Regions from separate parts of the Flavobacterium jumunjinense genome, predicted to be linked through region 1. Evidence: riboswitches for the same ligand, from Rfam matches in the RefSeq annotation. Region 1 holds a riboswitch; the other holds the start of a gene.

Evidence for each region. A riboswitch is a leader RNA that binds a small molecule or an ion and turns the genes downstream of it on or off. The one in region 1 is predicted to bind cobalamin.
Region 2: another riboswitch for cobalamin. It lies ahead of metE (5-methyltetrahydropteroyltriglutamate--homocysteine S-methyltransferase); the one in region 1 lies ahead of L2Z92_RS12455 (TonB-dependent receptor plug domain-containing protein).

Annotation. Positions count from the first base shown of each region.
Region 1 is NZ_CP091285.1:2,787,942-2,795,110, reverse strand. Features, by position in the region: gene L2Z92_RS12470 (S41 family peptidase) at 1-3, shown strand, start outside; gene L2Z92_RS12465 (YncE family protein) at 73-1,140, opposite strand; gene L2Z92_RS12460 (TonB-dependent receptor plug domain-containing protein) at 1,145-2,968, opposite strand; gene L2Z92_RS12455 (TonB-dependent receptor plug domain-containing protein) at 3,038-4,969, opposite strand; cobalamin riboswitch at 5,048-5,315, opposite strand; gene L2Z92_RS12450 (hypothetical protein) at 5,483-6,877, shown strand; gene cobC (alpha-ribazole phosphatase) at 7,036-7,169, opposite strand, start outside.
Region 2 is NZ_CP091285.1:998,790-1,005,958, reverse strand. Features, by position in the region: gene metE (5-methyltetrahydropteroyltriglutamate--homocysteine S-methyltransferase) at 1-2,078, opposite strand, end outside; cobalamin riboswitch at 2,263-2,457, opposite strand; gene dgt (dGTP triphosphohydrolase) at 2,655-3,995, shown strand; gene L2Z92_RS04665 (sensor histidine kinase) at 4,007-6,832, shown strand; gene L2Z92_RS04660 (T9SS type A sorting domain-containing protein) at 6,934-7,169, shown strand, end outside.

The DNA of each region.
Region 1 (7,169 bases):
TAATATTTTATTTTTTTAAACCTATGAGAAACGCTCCTTTTGGGAGCGTTTCTTATAGGTTTATTTGTTTAATTAATTGTTAAAATATATCCCAGAAGGAGAAATTCCAACCGTAAAACTATTCAATAAAGTTCCTGTTAAAGAATATGCATACACTTCTCCATTCGAAATATAATCCTTTGCATCTCCAATATAAATTCTACTATTGTTTACTGCAAAACTATATATTCCATAAGCTCCTTGATTTGCTGTAGAAAACAACTCAGTTGTTGGTAATTCAGTATCGTTTAATCCCATTTTATAAATTTTAGAGTCTACAGTATAATAGAAATTATTTGATTCAAAGTCTAAATTAGAGGGATGTGCAATACCCGCAAAAACTTTTGATTCTGTAGTGTTATCTAAAACATTAATTTTCACTAATTCACCCGTTGTTTCTGTTGCAGACCAGCTTGGAGCCCCACCACATAAAACGTATAAAGAATTACCTACCAATTCTAATGAATTTGGAACATCACCTACTGTTACCGAAGCAACACTATTATCAGAAAGATTAATTACTGACACGCTATTTCCTTGTCCGTAACCTCCTTTATGCGCTACATATAACTTATTATTACTATGTAAAATTCTCTCTGGCCCTTCAACAACAGGAATGGTAGAAGTAACTGCATAAGTATTCAAATCTATTACTGCAACATAATCGTCTGTTGATGAACCACCATCACCCCAGTTTGTAACATATCCTTTACCGTTCGCGAAAGTAATATATCTAGGATTACTTAATCCACTTGTAATACTTGCTACATGAATCATCGTATAACGATTTACAACTTCTATTTTCTGAGAATTATTCAAAACAATAAAAGCTAAATTATTATAGAAACCAATATCTTGACCAGTATCTCCTAATGTTAATGTTGTATTAACCGTGTTAAAAACATTGTTCTTCAAAATTGAAAAATCATTTGATATATAGGATATTTCACTGTTATCTGTTCCAAAGTTTCCTTCATTCAAAACAATAACACCATTATCGTAAGCTCCTAACTCTTCTTCTCTAGCAACATCATCACTACTACAAGAAAAAAATAATGTAGAAGATACAACAGCTAATAAATACAGTTTTTTTAATTTCATTTTTTTAAAAATTAAGGGTTAAATTCATAGTGTAATTTCGACCTGGCATAGGTCTGGATAATAAATTTTGATACGGCTTATTTTCTACATTAAATACCTGAAAAGTAAGTGCCGTTTTTATTTTAGTCTTTAATGTATAATCTATAGACAGATTAGATATTCCATATTCTTTCAGTTTATAAAAATTATCAGAAGAAGTAAATACTTCACCATTAAACACATATTGATAATTCAAACTAAAAGAAGCAACATTAACTGCTAATGAAGAAGTGAATTTATGATACGGCACATAAATGAGCTGCTTTTCAGTAATTTCATTAGTAGACTTAGTGTATGCATAATTACCATTAAGATCAATCCTAATATTTTGTATTTTTCTTTTCCAATTCAAATTTGCTTCAAAACCATAAATATTTACTAAATCAGTATTTTCTGGTCGCCAGATTCCGAATTCATTTGGAACCCATCGTAACATATCTTTTAAATCTGTTTTAAATCCAGTTAGTCTTACTTCAAAGTCCTTATAATTAAATATATTGTTTATTTCATATTGTAAAGAATGTTCGGGATTCAAATCAGTATTTCCAGATCCTTCCCAATACAAATCATTAAAAGTTGGAATTCTAAAGTTTTTAGAAAAATTAGCCTTTACATTATAAAATTTAAACGGACTATATTTTACTCCTATAGAATACAACAAAGGGCTTTCATAATTAGAAGTAATCTCCTTTCTAAAACCAATTTCATAATTTACTTTCTTTAATAACGAATGTTTGAACAAAAGACTTAATGAGGAAATATTTCTTTTTGTTTTTGAAACATTTGTACCAATTCCTGTATTTTGAGTGTGACTAATTATTGGATTTATTTTTATTTTATCTGAAATTTTATAAAAGAAATCATATTTCAAAATAAGACTTTTCACTTCACCATAAGAAAACAAATCACTTTCTTTATTTTCAAAATACTTATATTTCTCTGTTAAATAAGCAACTTGACTACTTGATATAAAAGACTTACCTTCATATTTCCATTCTAATAAGTTTCTAGCATTATAATCTTCATACTTACTTCTTGATGGCGAAGCAATTGTTCCAGAAAAAAACTTCTCCCCATCGAATAAATGTGTAGCAAACTTTATGGTATTCTTATTGTTTATTTTATAACCAAACAAGGTATTGAAACTAGTATTTTCATAGCTTCCGTTCTCATTTTTTTTATTATAACCTAGATATTCATAATCATTTTCCGATTGATTTCTCGAAAAATTTATGTTAGCCGAAATTTTATCAGAACCTAAATTTAACTTATAATGAATCCCTTTAGTGGCATAACTTCCATAATTTAGGCGGACTGTATTTGAAAACTTATCTTCAAAATCTAAATAGGAATTTAAATGAATGGTACCTCCAATAGCTCCACTTCCATAAGCCACACTTCCTCCACCTGCTCTAACAGCAATCGAATTGAAATCGAAACTATTTATAGTATTAAAATCGGTTTGTCCATTAAATTGAGAGTTAATATTTATACCATTCCAAAGTACAGCAGTTTGTTGTGAAGTTGTTCCTCTAAAAGAGGCGGAAGACGTCATTCCTTTTCCATATTCTTTGAAATATATCGTTGTATTATTCCTTAACAATTCAGTTAATGAAGTAGGATTTCTTTGTATAACGCTATCTGAAAGTTTTACAATAGAATGAGTTAAAGAAAAAGCTTTAAGTTTTGTATCTATTAAAACTACTTCCTTTAATTTGACTATAGAATCATTTTGACAAAAAACGATAGAAGCATAAAAAAAAGCTACCAAAAGGAATATTTTCTTCATATTATGATAATTTATTTTTCTTAAAAAAACGCTTCTTTTTAAATGAAAGAAGCGTTTTCTATAATTCCATTAGAACTGAAGATTCACTCCCAATTTAAAATTTCTACCTCGAGTAGAATATCCTATCTTTTCAACAAATTCAACATCTAACAAATTGGTTACACCTGCAAAAAAAGAAGTATAATTATTTAATTTATAAGAAATATTTGAATTTACAATTTGATATGAATCTAAATCGATTTTTTGAGTAGCAGAAATAGCTGAATTATAAAATAAATCGATTTTTTGATTGGTATACTGATACTGTGCAGACCATTTCAATTTATTCGTAATCGCAACATCTACTCCTGCATTGAATTTATGTTTAGGAATTAACTGTAGTAATTTATCTTCATTTTCTACTTCTGTAAAAGTATAATTCGCTGTTACTTTAATTTTCTCAATTGGAGAATAAGTTACATTTGTTTCAATACCTTTTGCATTAATTTTATTTTCAACATTTTGGTATTGTCCCCATGGAGCTGCAGATAAAGAAATAAAATTCATTTTGTTTTCTTCTACTCTATAAAATCCAACTGCATTTAAAACTATTTTATTATTTAAGAAACTTTTTTCAAACCCTACTTCTGCTGTTGCATTTTCTTCTGGTTTTAATTCTAAATTCCCATATTGAGAATATAACTGATACAAGGTTGGCGTAATATATGCAGTACTAAATGATGACAATACTCTTAGTTTATATTTTTCTAGGTAGAATGAAGGGTTCACATTATAAACCAAATTACTTCCATATTTACTATGAATATTTAAACGCGCACCAGCATTTACGTTCAATCCAAAATCGCTATTATAAACTGCTGTAAAATAAGGGTCTACTACATTAAACTTTGTTATTTTATTATCTACTTCTCCCAAAGCACCTGTTTGAAACATATCCATGAATTGAGATTGAACTCCTGTAATTAAGTGAAACCCTTTAAACAAATCTAATTTATTCACTAAATCTGCATTAATGGTTCTAGACTTATAATATGTTTCATCGGTTGTCATTGCCCATGAACTATAGGAATCATAATTACGCTCTAGATTAGCAAAAGCAACATTTAAATAGGCTTCTCCTTTATTATATTTATAATTAGGTCTAAAACCAACTCTTACCTGTTCTGCATCATATTTATCTACATCAGAATCTTGAAAAGCTCCCAAATCGTTCTCAGAAATTAACTTATCGTAATTAATAAACGCGTCTAATTTTAATTTTTCTGAATATTTATATCCTAATTGTTGATTTAAATTAATCCTTGAAAAATAATCTCTTTCAAAGTTGTCTCCTGTTGCCTGACTAAAACCATCCACCTCAGTACTATTTAGAGTTGTATTAAAACTCAACTTACCAATGTTTCCGTTTACACCAAATCCTTGATTAAATTCTTGACCATTTAGGTTTGTTTTTTCAACTGTATTTTGTGTACCAATATTGAAGTAAGCATTCCCCGATAATTTATCTTTCTTTGCTTTTTTTGTAGTAATACTAATTACACCCGTAGCAGCCCCAGAACCATATAATACACTTGACGATCCTTTTAAAATTTCAATTTTCTCAATTTGCTCTACAGGCAACAAACGTAAATCATAAGTAGAAGCGATACTTGTTGCATCATTTACAGGATTACCATCAATAATAATCAACACTTGACGGCTTCTTCCTCCTCTAATGTAGTATTCTAAATTTTTACCTGCCGAACTATTACTTCCGTTAACCTCTAAACCTGCTACTTGATTTAGCACTTGAGCTACAGATTGTCCTTTTCTAGCTTCTAGATCTTTTGTAGAAATTACATCAATAATTTTTCCTGATTTTTCTCTTTTTTGCTCGAATTTTGTATCAGATACAACAACTTCATTCAATTGATTTACTTTTAAAGTATCAATTTCTTGTGCATAAGAAATACTCGTTAAGAATGCTGCACACACACTCCATCTAATAAACTTAATGTTCATTTTAGTTAATAATAGTTTTAATAAATAGGGAGAAAAGCATAGAATTTACCCATACTCAAACTTTTTTTCCCGAAAGTTTGTTACTTAATGAAAGTGGCAGGTCTCCTGGCTTGCGTCTTGTTATTCACCTTCCCATTTTTAAAGTTAGAAGTTAGAGGTAAGAAACTAGAAGTAATATACTTTCTAAATTCTAAATTCTAAATTCTAAATTATCCAACAGTGGTATGTAGATAATAACAAGCTTTTTAGCTTACAGTTGCGGGAACAGCTTAGGTATTGCACCTAATTCCCTTTTAATGCGGTTTGGATTGACTCCGAAACAACAACCAAAATTCGAGTGCAAATGTAGGTGTTTTTATATTTTAACGATAACTTTTTATAAAAAAACTAAATTAAGCACTGTGAATAAGTCAAATAATCTATTCTTTTAGATTTTATTAAGATTATTATTATTACAAAAAAATAAAATATAGTACTTTTGCCGCACTAAGTATTAAATTTAACTTCTTATCAATGAATAATAAATATTTTTTTTTAACAATTACCCTTATTTTGTCTAATTTAATTTTCGGACAATATCCTTCTCAAACTGGGTTAAGAATTATGGATGCCACTGCTGCAACTCCTTCACCTGGTGTTAAATTCTGGGGCTCTGGGGATACCGATGGCTTTTTATATAGTTCAAAATTCATTAATGGTTATGGGTTTGGGTTTTATAACAAATCAAATGGAAATGCATATAACAATGGAACGAATACTTATTTGTCTGGTTTTTTTGGAATAGATTTCTTTACAAATAGTCAAGCTAGATTAAGAATAAATAGAGATGGAAATGTAGGTATTGGATTAGATAATCCTAATGCCTCATTACATGTAAATGGAGATATAAAAACAAATCAAAAATTTCTTTTTGGGAATTCAGAACTAACTCCTGATCAGGGAGGAGCATTTGTATTAAATGCGAATACAGCAACAGCAACACCATATATTGATTTTAATCGATTCGGAGAAACTAGTAATTACACATCAAGATTTGCTTTATTAGCTCCACAAGTATATACAAATAACGAACCTAAACTTACTCTTTTAGGCTCGACATTAAGTCTTCCACATGGCGTTGAGTTCTTAAACTCTCCCTGGGGTAACGGTTTTGGAGCCAAAATTTATGGAACTGATAACGGTAATGGAACTACTAGTCTAAGGTTTGGAACAAGACATAACGCACACGCCTATACAGATGCTATGGTAATTAAAACTGAATCTGGTAATGTTGGTATTGGAACAGTTGAGCCAACTGAAAAATTACAAATAGGAAATAATTTCACATTTTCTTCTGGAGGCCATGACATAATTGGATTTGGTTTTACTCCTTCTAATTCTACAGATCTTAATACTAATGCATATTCTGCGGAGATTCGTTTAAAAAAGAACTCAGGATCTTTATCAATTGGGATATCTCAAGACTTGGTTAGTAATCCAACTCCTGCAATAGAAATTTGGAAAAACAACAACGTTACTATGAGTTATTATGACTGGGGAAAAGTAGGTATTGGAACAAATAATCCAGACGCTAAGCTTACTGTAAACGGAGATATCCATGCAAAAGAAGTAAGAATAGATTTAAATATTGCTCCTGATTATGTTTTTGAGAAATATTATGATGGTTACTCTACTTTAAAAAGTGATTATAAAATGCCTACACTACAAGAAGTAGAAGCTTATACTAAAGAAAACAAACATTTACCAGAAGTACCTTCTGCACAAGAAATTAAAGAGAATGGTTTAAAATTGGGTGAAATGAATGCTATTTTACTTCAAAAAGTAGAAGAGCTTACACTTTACCTAATTGAACAAAATAAAGAAATTGAAAAGTTGAAAACGAAAGTTGACGAATTATCAAAAAAATAATACAATGAAAGTCCCGAAAGGGACTTTTTTATTACTTATAATTATTTCTTTTTCCTTTTTCTCATTTTACGCACCAAAATAATAACACCTATAATTACATGGAAAGCAATTACGGTATATAAAGCATACATAAATTCTGTAGAGCTGGTATTCATAGTTTAAAGTGTTATTTTAATAATTTGTCCAAAGGTAACTTTATTTTGGAAAGCTTCTTTTAAAGCTAAGTCTTGTTGGTAGCATAAAAAGCTTCTTATAACTCCTGCGTGTGTTACAATAACTGCTTTTTCATGTT
Region 2 (7,169 bases), 1.8 Mb from region 1:
TCAGCAAAAGCATCAAGGAGTTCCATTTGCGAACGGGAACATTCGATAGTAATAATATCAGCATCCATATCGGCAATGTTTTGAATAATGTCGTTAAATTCGCTATAACACATATGTGTGTGAATTTGAGTATCGTCTTTAACACCGCTTGCGGCTATTCTAAAGGCTTTTATCGCCCAATCCAGATAATTGTTCCATTCTTCCTTGCGTAAGGGCAGGCCTTCTCTTATAGCGGGTTCGTCTATTTGTATGATTTTTATACCTGCATTCTCTAAGTCTACTACTTCATCTCGAATAGCTAATGCAATTTGTGTACAAGTTGTAGCCCTTGGTTGATCGTTTCTAACAAATGACCATTGAAGAATTGTAACAGGGCCAGTAAGCATACCTTTAACCCATTTGCTTGTTAAAGACTGTGCGAATTCAGACCATTTGACCGTCATTGGTTTTGGACGAGAAACATCTCCGTAAATTATTGGAGGTTTAACACATCGACTACCATAACTTTGTACCCAACCATTTTTTGTAAATGTAAAACCATCAAGTTGTTCGCCGAAATATTCAACCATATCATTACGTTCAAATTCCCCGTGAACTAAAACGTCAATACCTGTTTCTTCTTGAAAACGTATTGTTTCCTCGGTTTCTTTTTGAATTAATTCGTCATAATGTTGTTGAGTAAGTTCGCCTTTTTTGAATTTTGCTCTCCAACTTCTTACTTCGGTTGTTTGAGGGAAAGATCCAATGGTTGTTGTTGGGAATAATGGAAGTTGCAATGCTTCAATTTGTTTTTTTCTTCGAATAATGAATGAATTGTCTCGCTGAGAATCTTTTTCAGCGATTTTTGATACGCGATTTTTTACAGTTTCGTTATGTATAATTGTGGCAGTTTTCCTTTTCGCATTTGCAATTGTATTTTCAATATATTCAGGATGATTCTTGGCATCTAATTCGCTACAAGCAAATTTTTTAAGTAATACAACTTCTTCTATTTTTTGTTTTGAAAAAGCGAGCCATTGCTTAATTTCTGGTGTAAGAGTTGTTTCGTTGGTTTCAAGTTCCAAATCACAAGGAGAATGAAGCAACGAACAAGATGGTGCAATTAAAATTCTGTCTTTTCCGAAGGCATTAATTGCTTTTTTGATTAAAGATAAAGATTCTTTAAAATCATTTTTCCATATATTTCTTCCGTCAACAATTCCTAATGAGAAATGAGTTTTGTCAGAAAGGTATTTAGAGGCTAAGATATCATCAAGTTGCAAAGAACAGCGAACAAGGTCTAAATGTAAAGTATGTACAGGTAATGACAATGCGGTTCTTAAATTCTCTCCAAAACAATCAAAATAATTGGCTACTATGATTTTAATTGTAGGGAAGTGATTGTTGATTTCATTGTAGGTTCTCGTTATTGCTGCTCGTTCAATATCACTTAAATTGAGTGCAAGAAAAGGTTCGTCAAATTGAATGTATTCTACGTCTTCGGCTTCTAATTTCTTTAGGATTTCAAAGTAAACAGGAAGTAAATTGTTGATTAGTTCTATTCGGTGAAAACCTGTTTGTTTTTCTTTTCCAAGTAATAAATAGGAAACAGGACCTATTAAGACTGGTTTTGTTTTTATTCCTAGTTTTTTTGCTTCTTTGAATTCGTTTATTATTTTTTCAGAGAACAAACTGAATTTTTGATTTCTTGTAAATTCAGGAACAATATAATGGTAGTTAGTGTCGAACCATTTCGTCATTTCCATTGCTTTTACATCAAGGTTGTCTTTTTGAGCACCTCTTGCCATTGCAAAATAAAGATCTAATTCAGAATTTTTTTCTGAAAATTCTTTGTACTGTTCGGGAATTGCCCCCAAAGTTAAACTTAGATCTAATACTTGATCGTAAAAAGAAAAGTCATTGGAAGGAATTAAATCAATTCCGGCATTAGCCTGTAATAGCCAATTGTCTTTTCTGATTTTTTCTCCTGTTGCTACAAGTTCATCACTTGTAATTTTGCCTGACCAATATAGTTCGCAGGCTTTTTTTAATTCTCTGTTGCTACCAATTCGCGGGTAGCCTAGATTGTTTGTACGCATTTTTTTGCTTTTAAATTGAATAAATCAGTTCTAAAAGCTCTTGATGCATTTCTAATGTTTTTTTGAAATAAGAATAGTTGGTTTTTAATATGTATAATAGAGAAATGCACAACAAAGTATGTTTTAAATATTTGTCGTGTATTATAGATATCAATCCTGACTATTGCTTCAAATCGCGAAAGCATTGTCAATTCAATAAAAGGCAGGTCTCCTGACTTGTAACATTTTTACCGTCCTTCCCATTTGTGAAAAACAAACAGTGGAGCCTATTTCAGATAAAAATTTGCGTTTGTTACTTACAGTTGCGCGACAGTTCGTGATTTGCACACGATTCCCTATTAATCTACAGTTAAGTAAAACCTTTATTGGTTGAAGTGAAATAAATTAAGAACTTAAATAGCTACAAAAGTATTACAAATAGCAGTAGAATAAATTTATAAATTTCGATAATTTGTTAATTCTGTAACATTGTTTGAAACAAGTAGTACTGGTACTAGTTTGTAAACTTATCTAATTCTGTATCTTTGAGGTCTGAATAATTAAAAATAAACTTAGGTAAGAGTGATGGAAAACAAAATGAAATGGGAAGAATTATTGTCTTTAAAACGTCATGGTGATACAAATAAAAGATTGCGTAAAGATCAAGATGATACGCGTTTGGGTTTTGAAGTAGATTATGATAGGATTATTTTTTCATCTGCCTTTAGAAGCTTGCAAGATAAAACGCAAGTTATACCGCTTTCTAAAACAGACTTTGTACACAATCGTTTAACACATAGTTTAGAGGTTTCTGTAGTTGGCCGTTCAATTGGTCGTTTGGTTGGTAAACAAGTTCTGGAAAAAAGACCTTATTTAGCAGAACATGGTTATCAAATGAATGATTTTGGAACAATAGTTGCTGCTGCTTCATTAGCGCATGATATTGGAAATCCACCTTTTGGTCATTCAGGAGAAAAGGCAATTGGAGAATATTTTAAAACGGGAAGAGGAAAGCAATATCAAGACAAGCTTACTGATAAAGAGTGGCAAGATATAATTGATTTTGAAGGAAACGCAAATGGTTTTTCTGTACTTACAACTTCAAGAGAAGGAATTGAAGGTGCTTTGCGTATTTCGTATGCTACTTTAGGTGCTTTTATGAAGTATCCTAAAGAAAGTTTGCCAAAGAAACCGACTTCGCGAATTTGCGATAAAAAATATGGTTTTTTTCAACAAGACAAAGCTTTTTTTGCAGATGTTGCAAAAGAATTAGGTTTGATTTCGAATAAAACAGGAAATGATATTGGTTTTGAACGACATCCTTTGGCTTATTTAGTTGAAGCAGCAGATGATATTTGTTATACTATTATCGATTTTGAAGATGGTATTAATTTAGGACTAATTCAGGAAGAATATGCCTTAGAATATTTGATCAAGTTAGTTAAAAATGGTATCGATATTAAAAAATATCATCAATTAACGAACAAAGAAGATAGAGTAAGTTATTTGAGAGCATTGGCAATTGGGAGTTTAATTAATGATGCTGTAAAAGTATTTATGGAAAATGAAGATGCTATTTTGAGTGGAAATTTTCCTTTTTCTTTGATGGATAAAAGTCAATACAACGCGCAAATGAATGATATTATTCAGCTTAGTGTTGCTAATGTTTATCAATGTAAAGAAGTGGTTCAAAAAGAAGTGGTGGGGTATAGAATAATCAATACATTATTGGATAAATTCTGTACAGCTTATCATAATAAAATTGAAGGTAATGCTTCAAGTTATGATGTTATCATTTTAAAGTTATTACCCGATCGTTTTCAGTTTCAAAAAGAAAGTGTATACGATCAATTATTGCATATATGTCATTTTGTTTCGCTTTTGACAGATGGTAAAGCATTAGAAATTTATAATATTATTGAAGGAAATAGAAATTAATATCTAATAGAATGATAAGACTTCTAATCCAAGTATTACTTTTTTCTTTTTTTTGGAGTACTGCGCAGTATAAAACTACGCATTATAATACTTCGAACGGATTACCTCATGATTTGTGTTATGGTATTATTCAAGATAATAAAGGATATATTTGGTTAGGGACAGATGATGGATTAGTAAAGTTTAATGGTAAAGATTTTAAAGTATTTCAAATAAAAGAGGGTCTTCTGTCTAATTATGTTATTGATGTTTGTGAAGTTAATGATTCAACTTTTGCAATAGCAAGTTGGGGTGGAGGAATGCAAATATTACAAAAAGACAAAATAATACCTTATAAGAATCAGGTAAAATCTAAGATTAATAAAATTGAGAATTTATCTAAATACTTATTTGCAAAAGGAACTGGTCATAAATATCATTTTTATTTTAAAGGAAAAGAAAATTTTAAGGAGACAATAGTTAGTTACTATTTAGATAAGACACTTGTTCCAACAACCAGTACCGTAGTTAAAAATATTGTAAAGCCTCAATTTGAAGTTGTTGATGGCGAAATTTATCTTTTTAATGATGCATTATTTTCAAACGAAACATTAAAAGGAGTTTTTAAAGTTATTAGTCCAACCCAAGTACAGCCAGTATTTCCTTTCTTAAAAAATGAATATATCAATGATATAAAAAAAATCGCTAATAATTCTTTTTTTGCGGTTACTAATAATGGAGTTATTTTTTTTTCGAAAGATAAAATAATTAGTAGAAAAACATTTTCATTTAAAAATAGTAACATTAGAAGAACAAGTATAAAAAACAACACTATGGTTCTTGTTTTGCAAGAAAATGATGGGAAAGCCGAAAAAGTAGTTGTTTGGGATATTAAAAAGAATACTTTCTTTGACGTAACAGAAAAAGAATTAGGAGGGAAACAAGTTAGTGATGTTTTTATTGATAAAGACAAAAATATCTGGATAAGTGTTTATGGTTCTGGAGTGTTTAAGCTTTCTTTAGAAAGTCGGTTTCAAATAAAGAGTGATCTGCAAAATAATAATATCTACGATGCGGTTACTGTTAAATCGAAAATATTTTTTTTAACATCAAGTAAAATAATAGGGATTGATACGAATAGGAACCAAAGAGATTCTTTGTTGTATAAAGAATCTCTTTGGAAGTTTGATGACTTTACTAAAAATACTCTTCTTTTAAAAACTAAGGAGAGTAAGGGAAGTTCTGTAGTAAGACAAATATTTGAAACGAATGTTAAAATATCAAGTTTAGAACATTTAGTATATCAAGACTCTACTATGCTTATTAAGCATGGAGATAATAATATTTTAATTAAAAAAGGAGACAAGTGGTATAAGTTTCTTTTCGATGGAGCCATTAGAAGACTGGTGAAAAAAGAGGATAAAATTTATTCTTGCACAAATAAAGGTTTGTTTATTTACAATTTAAATACATTGAAATTAGAAAAGGAAATTACTTCTCAAAATGGTATTTTAAATGATGATATTAGAGATGTTGTTATTGATGGAGAAAAGATATATATTGCTACGATTAATGGATTGAGTATTGTAGAAAAGGACGAAATTAAAAATTATAATGAAAATATTGGCTTATTGTCATTAAATATAAATTGTTTATTACTAGATAATCATGGAATACTGTGGTTAGGTACACAAAAAGGGTTTTCTATATTTAAAGAGGAAGTTTTTTATAGTTTTTACAAAAATGCAAAGGAAAATTCATCTTACATTCAAAAAATAGTAGAAGATGAAAATCAGCAAATTTGGTTAGTGGGTAACAATGGAAGCATGAAAATAGATAATAAAAATGCTTTTTCTCCAGTTTCAAGCCCAATTCTAGATATTAATAGAACGGAAAATAAATTTTCTGTAAATGTAATTTCCTATGATGATTTTGAAATTATTACGGAATATAAAATAAATAATAGTGAATGGGAATCTTTAAAAACAGATTTATTAGATTTCACTAAGTTTCAATATGGAGAATATCATGTGGTTTTTAGAACTAGAAACACAAATAGCAATTGGAATTATTCAAAAAAATACAATATTACAAATGCAGCACCGTGGTATAAACAATGGTGGAGTTATTCTTTAATCACTCTATTTATTTCAAGCTTACTTACTTTAATTTTATATTTCAGATTCCAACATGTAAAAGAGCGCAATGAACTATTAAGGCAAACAATCGCTTATAATGAAAATTTGCAAAAAGAATTAAGTGAAGTAAGAGAAAACGTTGCGCAAGATTTTCATGACGAGTTAGGGAATAAACTAGCAGGGATAACTGTGCTTTCTGGGATGATGATTGAAGATGAGGTGTTTAAGTCTTCTGTTTGGTTTAAACAATTATTTAGGATAAATAAAGATGCTCAAGACCTGTATTTCGGAATTAAAGACTTTATTTGGAGTATAGATAGTAAAAATGATGACTTAAGTGAGTTGATTTTTTATTTGAAAGATTTCGGAGAAGAACTTTTTTTATCTAGTAACATAGAATTTAATAGCAATGTTGATGTTGAAAAGGAACATGTTAAATTGCCTTACTATTGGTCTAGACAATTGTTATTATTGTTTAAAGAAGCAATGACAAATACATTAAAATATTCTGAAGCGACTAATTGTAGTCTAGAAGTAAAAGTAAGCCGTAATAAATTAAAAATAACCTTTGCAGACAATGGGAAGGGATTTGATATAACCAGTCTAAAACGTAAAAATGGATTGATTAATATGGAAAAACGAGCTCTAAAAATACAAGGAAAGTTAGAAATAAATGCAAGCAAAGGAACAAAAGTAAAGTTTTCAAATCGTATTTTTTAATTTAATAAAGTTTGTGCATTTATAATAAAAAATCACCCGAAATGGGTGATTCTTTATTTTATAACTATGTCGAATTTTGTAAAAAAATAAAACATATAAACATGGGAAAAATTTACTTCATTTCAATTTTTTTATTCACGAGCATCTTTTATTCACAAACTTATACGGTGAATACTTTCGCGTCAAATGATACAGGTCAATTTTTTAATGCACCCTGCGGAATGACAATCGATACTAATGATAATCTATATATAACCGATTACGGGACAAATAGCATTAAAAAAATAGCAAGTAATGGAACGGTAACTTTAATCGCTGGGGGGAATTATGGCTATGT